DNA from 3 places in the Streptomyces sp. NPDC001348 genome. Region 3 is predicted to be linked to each of the others. Evidence: riboswitches for the same ligand, from Rfam matches in the RefSeq annotation. Region 3 holds a riboswitch; each other region holds the start of a gene.

Region 1 (5,554 bases), on a different contig from region 3:
GACCCCGTCCCCTAGATTGCCTGCGCATTACACAGGTGATCAGTGAGGGGACGGAGCCGACAGAGATGTCCAACGCACCGGATACGACGAGACCGGCGGTGGTGACGCCTCTGCGCGTCGTCATCGCCCTCTGCCTGATCGCGCCCTTCGTGGCGATGCTGTGGGTCGGCTCCTATGCCGAGGCGGACCCCGCGTTCATCGGCATCCCGTTCTTCTACTGGTACCAGATGCTCTGGGTGCCGATCTCCACCGCGCTGACCATGATCGCCTACCAGTTGTGGCGGCGTGACCAGCGCGCCCGCCAGGATGCGAAGGGGGGTACGGCGGAATGAAGGACGGCGTGAACGGCGTCGCGCTCGGCGTGTTCGTCTTCTTCTTCCTGGCCGTGACGGTCATGGGCTTCCTCGCCGCACGCTGGCGCAGGGCCGACGACGAGCACAGCCTCGACGAATGGGGCCTGGGCGGCCGGTCGTTCGGTACCTGGATCACCTGGTTCCTGCTCGGTGGCGACCTGTACACGGCGTACACCTTCGTCGCGGTACCGGCGGCGATCTACGCGGCGGGCGCGGCCGGCTTCTTCGCGGTGCCGTACACCATCCTCGTCTACCCGTTGATCTTCACGTTCCTGCCCCGCCTGTGGTCGGTCTCGCACAAGCACGGCTACGTGACCACCTCGGACTTCGTGCGCGGCCGCTTCGGCTCGAAGGGGCTGTCGCTGGCGGTGGCGCTGACCGGCATCCTGGCGACGATGCCGTACATCGCGCTCCAGCTGGTCGGCATCCAGGCCGTGCTGGACGTGATGGGGGTCGGCGGCGGCGAGAACACCAACTGGTTCGTGAAGGACCTGCCGCTGCTGATCGCCTTCGGCGTGCTGGCCGCCTACACCTACTCCTCGGGGCTGAGGGCCCCCGCGCTGATCGCGTTCGTCAAGGACGCGCTGATCTACATCGTCATCGCCGTCGCGATCATCTACATCCCGATCAAACTGGGCGGGTTCGACGACGTCTTCGCCAAGGCGGGCGACGCGTTCAGCCAGGTCAACCCGGCGACCGGGAAGCCGCGCGGCACGCTCGTGCCGGGCGAGGCGAACCAGTGGACATACGCGACCCTGGCCCTGGGCTCCGCGCTGGCGCTGTTCATGTACCCGCACTCGATCACCGCGACCCTGTCCTCGCGCAGCCGTGACGTGATCCGCCGCAACACCACGATCCTGCCGCTGTACTCCCTGATGCTGGGCCTGCTGGCGCTGCTGGGCTTCATGGCGATCGCGGCCGGGGTGAAGGTCACCAACGGCCAGCTGGCCATCCCGCAGCTGTTCGAGAACATGTTCCCGGACTGGTTCGCCGGTGTGGCCTTCGCGGCGATCGGCATCGGTGCGCTGGTGCCGGCGGCGATCATGTCGATCGCGGCCGCCAACCTCTTCACCCGCAACATCTACAAGGACTTCATCAAGCCGGACGCCACGCCGAAGCAGGAGGCTCAGGTCTCCAAGTTCGTGTCGCTGCTGGTGAAGGTCGGCGCGCTGGTCTTCGTCCTCACCATGGACAAGACCGTCGCGATCAACTTCCAGCTGCTCGGCGGCATCTGGATCCTGCAGACCTTCCCGGCCCTGGTCGGCGGCCTGTTCACCCGCTGGTTCCACCGCTGGGCGCTGCTCGCGGGCTGGGCGGTCGGCATGGTGTACGGCACGCTCGCCGCGTACGGCATCTCCTCGCCGACGCAGCCGCACTTCGGCGGCAACGCCAAGGAGATCCCGGGCCTCGGGGAGATCGGCTACATCGGCCTGACGGCGTTCGTCCTCAATGTCCTCGTGACCGTGGTCCTGACCTTCGTCCTGAGGGCGGCGAAGGCCCCCGAGGGCGTCGACGAGACCAGGCCGGAGGACTACACGGCGGACGCCGGCGACCCGGGCGTACAGGTGGAACTGCCGCCCGCGACGGCCGGCAGCACGCACTGAGCCGTACGCGTCGGACGGGCCGCCGGGGAAATCCGGCGGCCCGTCGTCGTACCCGTCGGGCACACTCGCCCCCATGGACATCCTGATACGGCACGCGGCAGCCGACGAGTACGAGGCCCTCGGTGAGATCACCGCCCAGGCCTATCTCCAGGACGGGCTCCTCGACTTCGGGGAGGGCGACCGGTACCTCGGTGAGCTGAGGGACGTGGCCAAGCGGGCCGCCGCCGCCGACGTACTGGTCGCCGAGGCGGACGGGGAGGTGCTCGGCGGGGTCACCTTCGTACCGTCCGGCGGACCCATGGCCGACATCGCCGGGCCGGGAGAGGCCGAGATACGGATGCTCGCGGTCGCCCGCACGGCGCGCGGCCGGGGCGCCGGCGGGGCGCTCGTCCAGGCCTGCGTCGACCGTGCGCGGGCCACGGAGGGCTGTGTGCGGATCGTCCTGTCGACCCAGCGCGCCATGCACGCCGCCCACCGCATCTACGAACGCCTGGGTTTCGTCCGCACTCCCGAGCGGGACTGGGCCCCCCTCCCGGATCTCGCCGACGTCACTCTCCTCACTTATGAGTTGACGCTCTGAAGCAGACGCAACACAACATCTGGGGGTGCCACCACAGCCCGGCACTAGATGTATGCTCATGCTCGCTGTCGCCGCAGGGGAATCCGGTGCGAATCCGGAACTGTCCCGCAACGGTGTACTCGCACCCGTATGCCCGCATACGGGTGGCGAGGGTCAGTCCGAGGACCTGCCGACAGCGTGCCCGGCCGTCCGGTCGGGCGCCCATGACGTCCGGGCCTCGTGGAGTGGGCCGGTGGACGCGACGCCGCGTGCGCTCGTGCCGCCCCCTGCCCTCCGCCAGGCCCCGTGCCGAGCGAGGGAGTGCCCCACGTGACCATCGCGCCAGCCGACCCGGCTTCAGCCACCCCGGCGACCGAGGCCGTCCCGGTGGAGCCGGACGGTCCCGGAGCCACGCTGCTGCGGACCCTGACCGAGCTGACCGCCGACCTGCCCGACGCCGACCCCGGCCGGGTGGCCGCCGCCGCGCTGCGCGGCCGGTCGGCGCGGGCCGACGAGGCCGAGCTGCGCGAGCTGGCCACGGAGACGGCCGCCGGCCTGATCTCCGAGGATCCGGCCTACTCGAGGCTGGCCGCCCGGCTGCTCACCCTCACCATCCGCGCCGAAGCGGCCTCGCAGGGCGTCACGTCCTTCACCGGGTCCGTCGCCGTGGGCCATCGCGAGGGGCTCATCGCCGACCGCACCGCGGAGTTCGTACGGCTGCACGCCGAGCGCCTGGACGCGCTGGTCGACACCGGCGCCGACGACCGTTTCGGCTACTTCGGTCTGCGCACCCTGCACAGCCGGTACCTGCTGCGCCACCCGATCAACCGCAAGGTCGTCGAGACGCCCCAGCACTTCATGCTGCGCGTCGCCGCCGGTCTCGCCGAGGACGACACCAGCCGCTCGGTGGACGAGGTCGCGGCGCTCTACGGGCTGATGAGCCGCCTCGACTACCTGCCCTCCTCCCCCACCCTCTTCAACTCCGGCACCCGGCATCCCCAGATGTCGTCCTGCTACCTCCTGGACTCCCCCAAGGACGAGCTGGACTCCATCTACGACCGCTACCACCAGGTCGCCCGGCTGTCCAAGCACGCCGGCGGCATCGGGCTGGCGTACTCCCGTATCCGCTCCCGCGGTTCGCTGATCCGCGGCACCAACGGGCACTCCAACGGCATCGTGCCGTTCCTGAAGACGCTGGACGCCTCCGTCGCCGCGGTGAACCAGGGCGGCCGCCGCAAGGGCGCCGCGGCCGTCTACCTGGAGACCTGGCACTCCGACATCGAGGAGTTCCTGGAACTGCGGGACAACACCGGCGAGGACGCCCGCCGTACGCACAACCTCAACCTCGCGCACTGGGTCCCGGACGAGTTCATGCGCCGGGTCGACGCCGACGAGCAGTGGTCGCTGTTCTCCCCGGCGGACGTGCCGGAGCTGGTGGACCTGTGGGGCGAGGAGTTCGACGCCGCCTACCGCGGGGCCGAGGCGGCGGGCCTGGCCAGGAAGACCATCCCGGCCCGCGACCTGTACGGCCGGATGATGCGCACCCTCGCACAGACCGGCAACGGCTGGATGACCTTCAAGGACGCCGCCAACCGCACCGCCAACCAGACGGCCGAGCCGGGCCACGTCGTGCACTCCTCCAACCTCTGCACGGAGATCCTCGAGGTCACGGACGACGGGGAGACCGCGGTCTGCAACCTGGGCTCGGTGAACCTCGGCGCCTTCGTCGACACGGCGAGCGGCGACATCGACTGGGAGCGGCTGGACGAGACGGTCCGCACCGCCGTCACCTTCCTCGACCGCGTCGTCGACATCAACTTCTACCCGACGGAGCAGGCGGGCCGCTCCAACGCGAAGTGGCGCCCGGTCGGCCTGGGCGCGATGGGCCTGCAGGACGTCTTCTTCAAGCTGCGGCTGCCCTTCGACTCCCCCGAGGCCAGGACGCTCTCCACGCGCATCGCCGAGCGCGTCATGCTCGCCGCGTACGAGGCCTCCGCCGACCTCGCCGAGCGGAGCGGCCCGCTGCCGGCCTGGGAGAAGACCCGCACGGCCCGCGGTGTGCTGCACCCGGACCACTACGGCGTCGAGTTCGCCTGGCCGGAGCGCTGGGCGGCGCTGCGTGCGCGGATCGCGACGACCGGCCTGCGCAACTCGCTGCTGCTGGCCATCGCGCCCACCGCCACCATCGCCTCGATCGCCGGCGTCTACGAGTGCATCGAGCCGCAGGTCTCCAACCTGTTCAAGCGCGAGACGCTCTCCGGGGAGTTCCTGCAGGTCAACTCCTACCTGGTGAAGGACCTCAAGGAGCTGGGCGTGTGGGACGCCCGGACCCGTGAGGCGCTGCGCGAGTCGAACGGCTCGGTGCAGGAGTTCGCCTGGATCCCGGCCGAGGTACGGGCCCTGTACCGCACGGCCTGGGAGATCCCGCAGCGCGGTCTGATCGACATGGCCGCCGCGCGCACCCCGTTCCTGGACCAGTCCCAGTCGCTGAACCTGTTCCTGGAGACGCCGACGATCGGCAAGCTCTCCTCGATGTACGCGTACGCCTGGAAGCAGGGTCTGAAGACGACCTACTACCTGCGCTCCCGCCCGGCGACCCGGATCGCCCGCGCCGCCCAGGGCCAGGCGCAGTCCCGGAAGCCGATCCCCGTCCAGCAGGCCGCCGACCCCGACGCGGTCGCCTGCTCCCTTGAGAACCCCGAGTCCTGCGAGGCCTGCCAGTAATGACCACCCGATCCGCGAACCTGCTCGACCCGGGCTTCGAACTGACCCTGCGTCCCATGCGCTACCCGGACTTCTACGAGCGCTACCGGGACGCCATCAAGAACACCTGGACCGTCGAGGAGGTCGACCTCCACTCGGACGTCGCCGACCTCGCGAAGCTGTCCCCTGCGGAGCAGCACCTGATCGGCCGTCTGGTCGCGTTCTTCGCGACCGGTGACTCGATCGTCGCGAACAACCTCGTGCTGACCCTCTACAAGCACATCAACTCCCCCGAGGCGCGGCTCTACCTGAGCCGGCAGCTCTTCGAGGAGGCC
Region 2 (5,554 bases), on a different contig from region 3:
TTCCTCCACCTGCACGGCCTCGGCGCCGGCGCGGGTGGTCGTCGCAAGGAACTGTCCGCAGCTGCCCGGCAGCGTGCGCAGCCAGGCCAGTACGCGGTCCACGTCCGCCGGGCGGTGGGCGGCGACCTGGTAGCGCAGCTGGGCGAGGTCGTCGGTGTCGTCCAGGGCGGTCACGGCGGCCTGGCCGCCCCACGGCGCGCCGAACAGCTCCTCGGTGTACAGCGCCTCCAGCATCCGCTGACAGTCGGGTGCCGCGTTCGTCGTCGCCTTCAGCATCCCGTCCCGCCAGGTCGCCGCCCCCTCGGACGGCACCCAGGGCGCGCCGAGGTCGGCCTCGCCGACCAGGGCGGACCGGGCCTGGTCGCCGGTCAGGGCGGGGTCGGGGCCGTCCTGCCCGTCCGGTGACAGGGCCGAGGTGGCCACCGGGTCCCGGGCCTGGTCCGGGGTGCGCACCAGGCAGGAGGAGGCACTGAGCAGCGTGGCCGCGGTGAGCAGGAGGGCGGCGGGGCGGCGGGTGACCGAGGGGCGGGGCATGTACTCACGGCACCACTGCCTCCGGCGGTCCACCAGCGGTCCGGGCCGTCCGGGTGAGGGGTGCTCCCCGTGCACTGCTGGGGGCTGCCGCCCCCGGACCCCCGCTTCGGCCCGGACGGCCTCGTCGCCGAACGCCGGACGGCTGAGTACGCGACCCGGTGACGCGGGCCCCGTCCGGGGCTGATCCTGGGGGCGGAACGACAGAAGGAGTCCACCGTGACCGGTCAGCCCATACCTGTGATCATCGACTGTGACACCGGGGTCGACGACGCCCTGGCCCTGCTGTTCGCCGTCCGCCACCCGGACCTGGACCTGCGGGCGGTGACGTGCGTGGCCGGGAACACGGACGTCGACGGGGTGGTCCGCAACACCCTGACGGTGCTGGAGCAGGCCGGCGCGCCGGACATCCCGGTGGCCCGCGGGGCCGAGCGGCCGCTGATCGAGCCGGCCCGCTCGGCACGGCACGTGCACGGCCACGACGGGATGGGCGACCTGGGGCTGCCCGCGCCGACCCGGGCCCCGGCCGCCGTGGACGCGGTGACGCTGCTGCACCGTGAGATCCTCGCCTCGCCCCGCCCGGTCACCCTGGTCCCGACGGCTCCGCTCACCAACATCGCTCTGCTGTTGCGCACCCACCCGGAGGTGACCCGCAACATCGAGCGGATCGTGTTCATGGGCGGGGCCGTGACCACCGGGAACGCCACGCCCGTCGCCGAGTTCAACGTCTGGCACGACCCGGAGGCGGCGGCGGTCCTGCTCACCGCCGGGGTGCCGATCACCATGTACGGGCTGGACGTCTTCCACCAGGTCGTCGTGGACGGGGGCCAGGTGCGGCGGCTGCGGGCGAGCGCCGAGCCCGGCACCCGGCTGGCCGGCGAACTGCTCGCCCACCGGCCGACGGCGCAGGGCGGCCCCGCCGAGGCCGAGGCGGCGGGCGGCCTCGGCGACGCGGGCGCGGTCTGCGCGGTCGCCGACCCGGAGGGCATCACCACCCGCCTGCTGCCCGTCGAGGTCACCCTCGCCCCGGGCCCGTCCCGGGGCCAGACCGTCGTCGACCGCCGCCCCCGCCCGGGCGAGTCCGAGATCCACGACGGCGTCCGCGAACAGACCCTGGTGGACGTGGCCTTGGAGGTGGACGTCGACCGGTTCGTGAAGCTGTACCTGGAGACCGTGGAGCGGCCCTGGCCGCCCAGCCGCCTGGCCGACTAGTCGGTGGTGGCGGGGGCCGGGGCCGGTGCCCCCCACCGTTCCTCCACCCGGGCCACCTTCCAGTAGGTCAGGGCCGCCGCCCACACCACCACGAACAGGCCGACGATGAGGTAGCCGACGTTGTCCAGGTCGAGGTCCGCGATCCAGCCGGTGACGCCGTCGCGCAGGTCGAGTTTGTCGTGCAGGACGCCGACCAGCTCGATGGTGCCGATGAAGAAGGCGACGGCGATGGACAGCCCGGTGATGGTGAGGTTGTAGAACACCTTGCGCACCGGGTTGGAGAACGCCCACTGGTAGGCGAAGTTCATGAAGGTGCCGTCGAGGGTGTCGAACAGGCTCATCCCGGCGGCGAAGAGGAGGGGCAGGCAGAGGATCGCGTACCAGGGCAGGCCGGCCGCCGCGCCCGAACCGGCCATCACCATCAGCGTGACCTCGGTGGCGGTGTCGAAGCCGAGGCCGAAGAGGAAGCCCAGGGGGAACATCTGGCCGGGGCGGGAGACCGACTTCGTGAGACGGCCGAGGATGCGGTTCATGAACCCCCGGGAGTCCAGGTGGGCTTCGAGCTCCGTCTCGTCGTACGTCCCGGCCCGCATCGCCTTGAACACGCGCAGGATGCCCGTCAGGGCGACCAGGTTCAGGGCGGCGATGAGATAGAGGAAGGTCCCCGAGATGGTCGTGCCCATGAAGCCGAGGACCTGGTGGGTGCGCGAGCCCTCGTTCATCACCTTGCCGGCGAGCTGGGTGCCGCCCGCGATCAGCGTCGCGAGGACCACCACCACGCTGGAGTGCCCGAGCGCGAACCAGAAGCCCACCGACACCGGGCGCTTGCCGTCGGCCATCAGCTTGCGGGTGGTGTTGTCGATGGCGGCTATGTGGTCGGCGTCGAAGGCGTGCCGCATGCCGAGGGTGTAGGCGGTGATGCCCAGGCCGATCCCGAAGGCCTTGGTGCCGACCTTGTAGTGCTCGGGGACGACGAGCAGGAAGAGGATGCCGAACGCGACGACGTGCAGGGCGAGGATCACCACCAGCAGCCCGGCCGTTCTGATCGTGTCCTCGCGCCGCCACCGGAAGGAGGGGGGCACCGTCGTCGTCGGGGCGGTTTTCGCGGGCAGGGTCATCCGGTTCACGCTCCAGCACCTCGTGGATCACTTCGTGAGCTGCCGTGGCCGGTCTCCTGGCTTACGGGTGGTTGCGTCCGCCGTCCCTGCCTTCCCGGTCGTACGACCAGTGGCCCGGCGGATGCCGGACGGGACGTGAACTCCCCGATCACAGTGGCGAGGGCCGCGTCGACATCGCATCGACTTCCCGAGCACCACGGCGTGCCCACCGTAGGGGCGGAAGCGGTTCCCTGCATAGCTGCGTACCTGCGCAGGTATGGAAGATCACAGAACGGCGCCTGCCACTATGGCGTCATGCATCTCGTGCCTGCCGACCGCGCGGACCGTCGCACCATCGACGGTCACCGGGTGTGCGACGCCATCGCCGCGATCGGCGAACCCGGTCATGTGCGCACCTGGGCCGACCGTTTCTCCCTGCTCGCCGACGCCAAGCGGCTCGCTCTGCTGCTCGCCCTGCACCGCACCGGGCCGCTCGCCGTGTCCGATCTGGCCATCGCGACCGGCATGAACGACCCCGCCGTCTCCCAGGCTCTGCGGCTGCTGCGGGCGGCGGGGGTCGTGGAGGGTGAGAAGGAGGGGCGGGTGGTCAGGTACCGGGTGGTGGACGCCGAGGTGCAGGGGCTGCTGAAGCGCTGCACGGCCGACGGGGGCTGACCGGCCCGCCCCGCGGGGGTCAGCCGCGTGCCGTCCGCTTCCGGCGCGTCGCGACGATGATGGCGGCACCGCCGGCCAGGAGCACCGCCGCACCCCCGACGATCATGCCGGAGCCGCTGCCGCCACCGGTCTCGGCGAGGTCGCCGCCGCCCCCGTCGGGCGTCGTGGCCGCGGCCGGGCTGGACTCCGAGGCGGACGGGGTCGGCGTGGTGGCGGACGTCGGCTTCGAGGCGCTCGGGCTCGGGGTGTCGCTGCCGTCGGCCGGGGTCGACGGCTCGGCCGGCGGGACGGACGCGGGGGAGGACGGGGTCGGCGTGGCGGACTGGTTGGAGGTGCAGTCCTTCGTGCCGCCGTTCCAGGCCGCGATCAGCTTGTCCTTGATGACCGGGTGGTCCGGGCCCTTGGGCAGGTCGCCGTGCTCGAAGCCGTCCTTGGCGTCGAGCTTGCCGTCGAACTTCACCGCACCCCGGTAGAGGTCGATCTGCGCGAAGCAGCCGGCGTCCGGCACCGCGATGTCGAGGGAGTCGGTCTGGCCCGGCTTGACCGTCACGGAGTCGAAGTCGATGAAGACCTGCTCGCCGGAGGTGCCGAAGGAGGAGCCGTGGGCGACGTAGGAGGCCAGCGAGGCGGTGCAGGTGGAGGCGTCACCGGCGGTGCGGACCTTGATGTGGACCTTGCCGTCCTCGGTGGGCCTGAGGTTCTGGTCGTCGACCTTGACCGAGTCGTAGAAGCCGGTGCCGTCCAGCGAGAACTGGCAGCGTTCGGTACCGGTCTCCGTGCCCGCGCCGGTGCCCGGCTTGTAGGCGCCGCCGGACTTCCAGCCGTCCCCGCCGTCGCCGGCCCAGGCAGCGGAGGAGGCTGCGACGGAGGCCGCGCAGAGGGCGAGCGTCGCGACGCCCGTTCCCAGCAGGCGACGCGCGGTGGCACGACTCGCTATGGACATGTGTATCCCTATCAGGAGTTCTGAGGTGGTCTCAGACGGTGTGAACCGGCCTGAAACAGGCAGAGGAAAGCAGAGGGAAGCAGCGGAAAGCAGAGGAAGCGCTGGGCTCGATGGTCATATGCGCCACAGTGTGAGCACATGGTGAGGCGACCTGCGGAACCCTGTCAACCTGCGCTGATTCGAGGTCAGTTGATGACCCATTACAACCTCGCCACACTGGGAAGAATCCGTTCCGCATAGTGTGAAGGTTCACTTTCCCGGCAATGTGAACAGGCTTTCTGTGCCGTCCTCTCCAAGGGAGCCGATGTGACCGACCTTTCGTCCAGGAATCCCGACTGGTGGCGCCAGGCCGTCGTCTACCAGGTCTACCCCCGCAGCTTCGCCGACGCGGACGGCGACGGGCTCGGTGACATCCGGGGCATCGCCGAACGGCTGCACCACGTGGCCGCGCTGGGCGCCGACGCCGTGTGGCTGAGCCCGTTCTACCCGTCGGAACTGGCCGACGGCGGCTACGACGTCGCCGACCCCAGGGACGTCGACCCCCGCCTCGGCACGCTGGACGACTTCGACGCCATGGTCGCCGAGGCCCACCGGCTGGGCCTGAAGGTGATCGTCGACATCGTCCCCAACCACACCTCCCACCAGCACACCTGGTTCCAGGAGGCCCTGCGCGCCGGTCCCGGCTCCGCCGCCCGCGACCGCTACGTCTTCCGCGCCGGACGCGGGGAGCGGGGTGAACTTCCGCCCACCGACTGGCAGTCGGTCTTCGGCGGCAGCGCCTGGCAGCGGGTCCCCGACGGCCAGTGGTACCTCCATCTGTTCGCGCCCGAGCAGCCCGACCTCAACTGGGACCACGAGGAGGTCCGCGCCGACTTCCGCACCACCCTGCGCTTCTGGGCCGACCGGGGTGTCGACGGCTTCCGCGTCGACGTCGCCCACGGCCTGGCCAAGGACCTGGACGATCCGCTGCGCGACGTCGGCGACCTGGGCGCGACCGGAGAGGAGGCGCTGCAGCACCTGCCGCCCGGCAGTCACCCCTACTGGGACCGCGACGAGGTCCACGAGATCTACCGCGACTGGCGCAAGATCTTCGACG
Region 3 (5,554 bases):
GCAGCCGTCCAGGAACGGCACGCCGTCCGTCACTTCGGCGACCCCGTGGTGGATCTCGTACCCCTCGACCCGCTCGCCGAGGGCTTCCCCGACGGGCCGGGTGAGGGTCTTCTCGCGGGCGAACCGCACGCGGACGGGAAGGACTCCGAGCCCTTCGACCTGACCGGCGCGCGACTCGACCTCGTCCTCGATGTGCTCGCCGAGGATCTGGAAGCCGCCGCAGATGCCGAGGACCGGCCGTCCTTCGGCGGCTCTCCTGCTGATCGCCTTCGCGAGCCCCCGCTCCCGCAGCCACTCCAGCGCCCGCACGGTCCCGCGCGTCCCGGGGATCACCACGAGGTCGGCGTCCGCCAGCTCCTCCGCCCGGTCCACGAACCGCACCACGACACCCGGTTCGGCGGCCAGCGCGTCCACGTCGGTGAAGTTGGACATCAGCGGGATCGCGCACACGGCGACCCGCAGCACGTCCTCGCCGACGGGCGGGGCGGTGTTCGACTCGCGGACCGTTCCCCGAAGTGAGACGCGGAGACCGTCCTCCTCGTCGATGCCGAGCCCGTGCCGGAAGGGCAGCACGCCGTACGTGCGCCGCCCGGTGAGCCCGTGCAGCATGTCGAGGCCGGGTTCCAGCAGGGAGACGTCACCGCGGAACTTGTTGACGAGGAACCCGGCGACGAGCTCCTGGTCCTCGCGGGACAGCAGTGCGACGGTCCCGAAGAACGAGGCGAAGACGCCGCCGCGGTCGATGTCGCCGACGACGAGCACGGGCAGCCGCGCGTTCCGCGCGATGCCCATGTTCACGATGTCGGTCCGCCGCAGGTTGATCTCGGCGGGTGAGCCGGCCCCCTCGCAGATCACCGCGTCATACGTGCCCCGCAGCTCCTCCAGGCACTCCAGCACGGTCCCCAGCAGCCGCTGCTGCCGCCCGCCGTGGTAGCCGCGCGCGCTCAGCTCGCCCACCGGCTTGCCCAGGAGCACCACCTGACTGCTCTGCTCCCCACCGGGCTTGAGTAGCACGGGGTTCATCAGCGCGGTGGGCTCGACGCGGCACGCCTGCGCCTGCATGGCCTGCGCCCGTCCGATCTCCGCGCCCTCGCGCGTCACGAACGAGTTGAGGGACATGTTCTGCGCCTTGAACGGCGCGACCTTGACCCCCTGCCGGACCAGCCAGCGGCAGATCCCGGCGGTCACGACGCTCTTGCCCGCGTCGGAGGTGGTACCGGCGACGAGGAGTCCCCCGCTCATTTCCCACGTCCCTTCACGATGGCGCGCGCGGCGACGGTGGTGCCGAGCGCGAGCAGACCGACGCGCCTGGAGAGCCGTACGGCCCGGTCGATGTCGGGCACGGCGACGGCGCGTCCCTCCGGGTTCAGCACCGGCCGGTGCTCCACCCGCCCCCCATACGACAGCGTCCCGCCCAGCCGCACGCCGAGCGCGCCCGCGAAGGAGGCCTCCACGGGCCCGGCGTTGGGGCTCGGGTGCTTGCCGGCGTCGGCCCGCCAGGCCCGTACGGCTCCGCGCGGGTCGCCGCCGGCCACGGTCGCCAGTGCGGCGGTCAGCCGTGCCCCCGGCCATCCGGCGAGGTCGTCCAGCCGGGCGGAGGCCCACCCGTAGCGCCGGTACCTGGGCGACTTGTGGCCGACCATGGCGTCGAGGGTGTTGACGGCCCGGAAGCCGAGCAGCCCGGGCACCCCGCCCAGGGCGCCCCACACCAGGGCCCCCACGACCGCGTCGGAGGTGTTCTCGGCGACGGACTCCACGACGGCGCGGGCGATCCCGTCGGCGTCGAGTGCCTGCGGATCGCGGCCGCACAGGTGCGGCAGCCGCGCCCGGGCGGCCTCGACGTCCCCGGCCCGAAGGGCGCGGCCGATGCTCCGGGCCTCGCGGGCGAGGGAGGTCCCGCCCACGACGGCCCATGTGGCGGCGGCGGTCAACGCGACGGAGGCGCCGCGGGAGGGACGTACGGCCGCGGCGGCGACGGCTCCCAGACCGGCGGCACCGCCCACGCACACCACGGTGTGCAGCGCGCCCCACCCCCGGTGGTCCCGCCACAGCACCCGCTCCACGGCCGAGGCGGCCCGCCCGAACACGGCGACCGGATGCCCGCGGTGCGGATCACCGAGCAGGTGGTCGCCGAGGAGACCGGCGGCGGCGCCGTACGCGAAGACGCGATCGGCACGCATCGGCTCAGCCGGCCGTGGGGTCGGGCAGCGAAGCGGTGCTGTACCTCGAACGGCAGGCGAGCATGGCGATATGTCCTCACTCAGGGTGTCCGCGCCCTGGTTCGACGAGACCGGCGGCGAGAGTTCCTGGCTCCCGGGGCTTCCTACCCCGGTGACAGTGGCGGGACCGCGCCGGATTCGCACCGGCTTCCTCTCCTGCCGCCGTACATGGCTCCGGAAGTCCACCACGGCCCCGGAAGAGCCGTCAACTTGCCGTTGACCTGCACGGGGAGAGTGTGCTGAGGCCCACACCGGCACGGACGTGGACGGCACGGCGGCATGCGAAAGGCTCCTCCCCGAGGACTTCGGGGAGGAGCCTTGAGACCCCGGCCGGGCTCTGATCAGCGTCTGATCAGGCCCTGACCCGGTCTTGATCAGGCCTTGTGCATGATCAGGTAGATCCCGTAGGCCACCGCCGCCGCACACGCCGCGAAGCACACGTACGCGCCGGTGACGGCGAGCGCGGCCGAGTTCCCCTGGGCGGCGGCGCGCTCGCGGCGCGAGAGGCCGGTGACGCCGAGGGTGAACAGGGCCACCAGGCCGACGGTGACGGCGAGGCTGACGCCGAAGACGGAGCCGATGGCTGCCCAGTCGATCTTCATGTCGGAACTGCTTTCTCTAACCGGGTGCCCGGGGTCAGACGGCGGCGGCCGGCGGGTTCGCCGGGTCGGCGGCGACGGGTGCCGCCGGGGACGGGATCGTGGCCGACAGCTCCTCGGCCACCACGCCCACCGGGGGCGGGGTGACGACGGCGATCGCGGTGGTGACCACGCCGGCCGGTTCCCCGGTCTCGTTGACGTTGGTCGCGTCGACCACCTCGCGGCGGGAGTACTTCCAGATCGCGGCGCTGGAGGCCACGAGGAAGACCGCGACCAGCGCGGTGCCCCAGTCGCCCAGACCGGTGACCGACTCGGCGAGCGCGCCGACCAGTGCGGCGGCCGGGAGCGTCAGCGCCCAGGCGACGAGCATGCGGGTCGCCGTGGACCAGCGGACCACACCACCCTTGCGGCCCAGGCCCGCGCCCATCACGGAGCCGGAGACGACGTGCGTGGTGGAGAGGGAGAAGCCGAGGTGGGAGGAGGCCAGGATGGCCGTGGCCGCGCTGGTCTGGGCGGCGAAGCCCTGCTGCGGCTGAAGCTCCGTCAGGCCCTTGCCCATGGTGCGGATGATGCGCCAGCCGCCGATGTAGGTGCCGAGCGCGATGGCGAGGCCCGCGGAGAGGATCACCCAGGTGGGAGGGTTGGAGCCGGGGGCGATGGTGCCGCCGGCGATCAGCGCGAGGGTGATGATGCCCATCGTCTTCTGGGCGTCGTTCGTGCCGTGGGCCAGGGACACCAGACCGGCCGAGGCGATCTGGCCGGCGCGGTAGCCCTTGCGGGTGGCCTCGCCGTCGGCGTTCTTGCCGATGCCGTAGGAGAACCGGGTGGCCAGCATCGCCGCCACACCCGCGACCACGGGGGCCGCGACCGCCGGGAGCAGCACCTTGGTGACGAGCACGTCACCGTGGACGGCGCCCATGCCGGCGGAGGCGACGGTGGCGCCGATCAGACCGCCCATGAGGGCGTGCGAGGAGCTGGAGGGCAGCCCCACCAGCCAGGTCAGCAGGTTCCAGAGGATCGCGCCGACCAGGGCGGCGAAGATGACCTCGGGACGGATGCCGTTCTCGTCGACGAGACCCTTGGAGATCGTGTTGGCGACCTCCACGGAGAGGAAAGCGCCCACAAGGTTGAGCACGGCGGACATGGCCACCGCGACCTTGGGCTTGAGCGCGCCGGTCGAGATGGTGGTGGCCATCGCGTTGGCGGTGTCGTGGAAACCGTTCGTGAAATCGAACGCGAGTGCGGTTACCACCACAATCGCGAGGATCAGCGAGAAGCTTTCCATTTACCCAGGCAATCGTTCGAAGTCATTGGTCGGTTGACCGTAGGCAACCTGAGTGAACGGAAGGTGAACTGAGATAGGCGTCGAGGTGTCAGAAACGCCTGGTGAAGGCCGTGCGGATGATGTCCGGCGACCCGGCCGGGACCAGAACCTCCAAAAAGGTGCATGACATGGCAAATCAGGCAATACGACTCCGTCATGCGTCGCAGTGACACCGCGTCAGCCGGTCCCCTGGCAGGATCACCGCCATGGCTGAAGAGAGCAGAGATCACCGCCATGGCTGAAGAGAGCAGAGGCGTACGCGAGGCGGAGTCACGGGCCTGGGAGGCGCTGGTCGCCACGGCCCGCCGGACCGTGGCCGACGGACTCGTCGTCGGCACCTCCGGCAACGTGTCGGTGCGCGTCGGCGACACCGTGCTGGTCACGCCGTCGGGCGTCCCGTACGACCGGCTCACACCGCACGACGTGACCGGCGTCGACCTCACCGGACGCCAGGTGCTCGGCACGCTGGTCCCCACCAGCGAACTGCCCATGCACCTGGCCGTCTACCGCACCACCGACGCCCGCGCCGTCGTCCACACCCACGCCGTGCACGCCACGGCCGTCTCGACCCTCGTGACCGAACTCCCGGCGGTCCACTACATGTCCGGCGCCCTCGGCGGCCCGGTCCGGGTCGCCCGCTACGCGACCTACGGCACCGAGGAGCTGGCCGAGAACATGCTCCGCGCCCTCGCCGACCGCTCCGGCTGCCTCCTGCAGAACCACGGCACGATCACCCACGGCGCCGACCTCGACCGGGCCTACGACCGGACCGCCCAGCTGGAGTGGATGTGCCGCCTGTGGCTGACGGCGTCCTCGGTGCCCGGACTGACGCCGTCCCTGCTGACCCCGGAGCAGCTGGCGGCGGCGGGGGAGAGGCTGCGGGGGTACGGCCAGCGGGGGTGAAAGCGACGGCGCACCACCCGCGCCCCGTCCACGGGGATTGAAGGGCGCCCCGCGCTGGAACCCGGAAGGACATGTCACCCCGACCCTTCCTCCCGCTGGCCGGTAAGGCGGCCCCCCGGGACACTGGACCCGTGCGCACCGTCACAGCGGCGGCCTCGGCCGTCACCGCGGTCCTGGCGGCCGGCGCGGCCGGCGTGGCCGTCGGCCGGATCGCCAGCGATGCCGCGCTCAAGGCGGCACCCGGCAGACCGCTGCCCACCGAGCCCCGGCTCACCGTGCACGCCATGACCGCGGACCGGCTCGCACTCACCCGTGACCTGGCCTCCCTGCGCCCCGGCACCTACGGCCTGTCCGGCGCCGGTTCGCACGCCGTCCTCGGCCCCGTCCTGGAGGCCGCCGCGCCCTCACCCGACACCGTCGTACGCCGCCTCGAACGCGTCACCCGCGGCACGCTCGAGCCCGGCGACCAGGTGTGGCTCACCCCCAACCTGTACGTCGGCGACCCGGGC

What was found. A riboswitch is a leader RNA that binds a small molecule or an ion and turns the genes downstream of it on or off. The one in region 3 is predicted to bind cobalamin.
Region 1: another riboswitch for cobalamin. It lies ahead of ACWC21_RS18125 (ribonucleoside-diphosphate reductase subunit alpha); the one in region 3 lies ahead of ACWC21_RS22520 (cobalamin biosynthesis protein).
Region 2: another riboswitch for cobalamin. It lies ahead of ACWC21_RS39615 (HoxN/HupN/NixA family nickel/cobalt transporter); the one in region 3 lies ahead of ACWC21_RS22520 (cobalamin biosynthesis protein).

What each region holds. Positions count from the first base shown of each region.
Region 1 covers NZ_JBSFIK010000015.1:109,159-114,712, forward strand. Annotated here, with positions in the region: gene ACWC21_RS18110 (DUF3311 domain-containing protein) at 66-332, shown strand; gene mctP (monocarboxylate uptake permease MctP) at 329-1,957, shown strand; gene ACWC21_RS18120 (GNAT family N-acetyltransferase) at 2,031-2,537, shown strand; cobalamin riboswitch at 2,590-2,725, shown strand; gene ACWC21_RS18125 (ribonucleoside-diphosphate reductase subunit alpha) at 2,847-5,240, shown strand; gene ACWC21_RS18130 (ribonucleotide-diphosphate reductase subunit beta) at 5,240-5,554, shown strand, end outside.
Region 2 covers NZ_JBSFIK010000066.1:28,236-33,789, forward strand. Annotated here, with positions in the region: gene ACWC21_RS39605 (hypothetical protein) at 1-534, opposite strand, end outside; gene ACWC21_RS39610 (nucleoside hydrolase) at 751-1,743, shown strand; gene ACWC21_RS39615 (HoxN/HupN/NixA family nickel/cobalt transporter) at 1,740-2,861, opposite strand; cobalamin riboswitch at 2,891-3,075, opposite strand; gene ACWC21_RS39620 (ArsR/SmtB family transcription factor) at 3,156-3,515, shown strand; gene ACWC21_RS39625 (LAETG motif-containing sortase-dependent surface protein) at 3,535-4,458, opposite strand; gene ACWC21_RS39630 (glycoside hydrolase family 13 protein) at 4,765-5,554, shown strand, end outside.
Region 3 covers NZ_JBSFIK010000021.1:86,621-92,174, forward strand. Annotated here, with positions in the region: gene ACWC21_RS22515 (cobyric acid synthase) at 1-1,242, opposite strand, end outside; gene ACWC21_RS22520 (cobalamin biosynthesis protein) at 1,239-2,180, opposite strand; cobalamin riboswitch at 2,279-2,398, opposite strand; gene ACWC21_RS22525 (hypothetical protein) at 2,594-2,821, opposite strand; gene ACWC21_RS22530 (anion permease) at 2,856-4,103, opposite strand; gene ACWC21_RS22535 (class II aldolase/adducin family protein) at 4,377-5,045, shown strand; gene ACWC21_RS22540 (alpha/beta hydrolase) at 5,177-5,554, shown strand, end outside.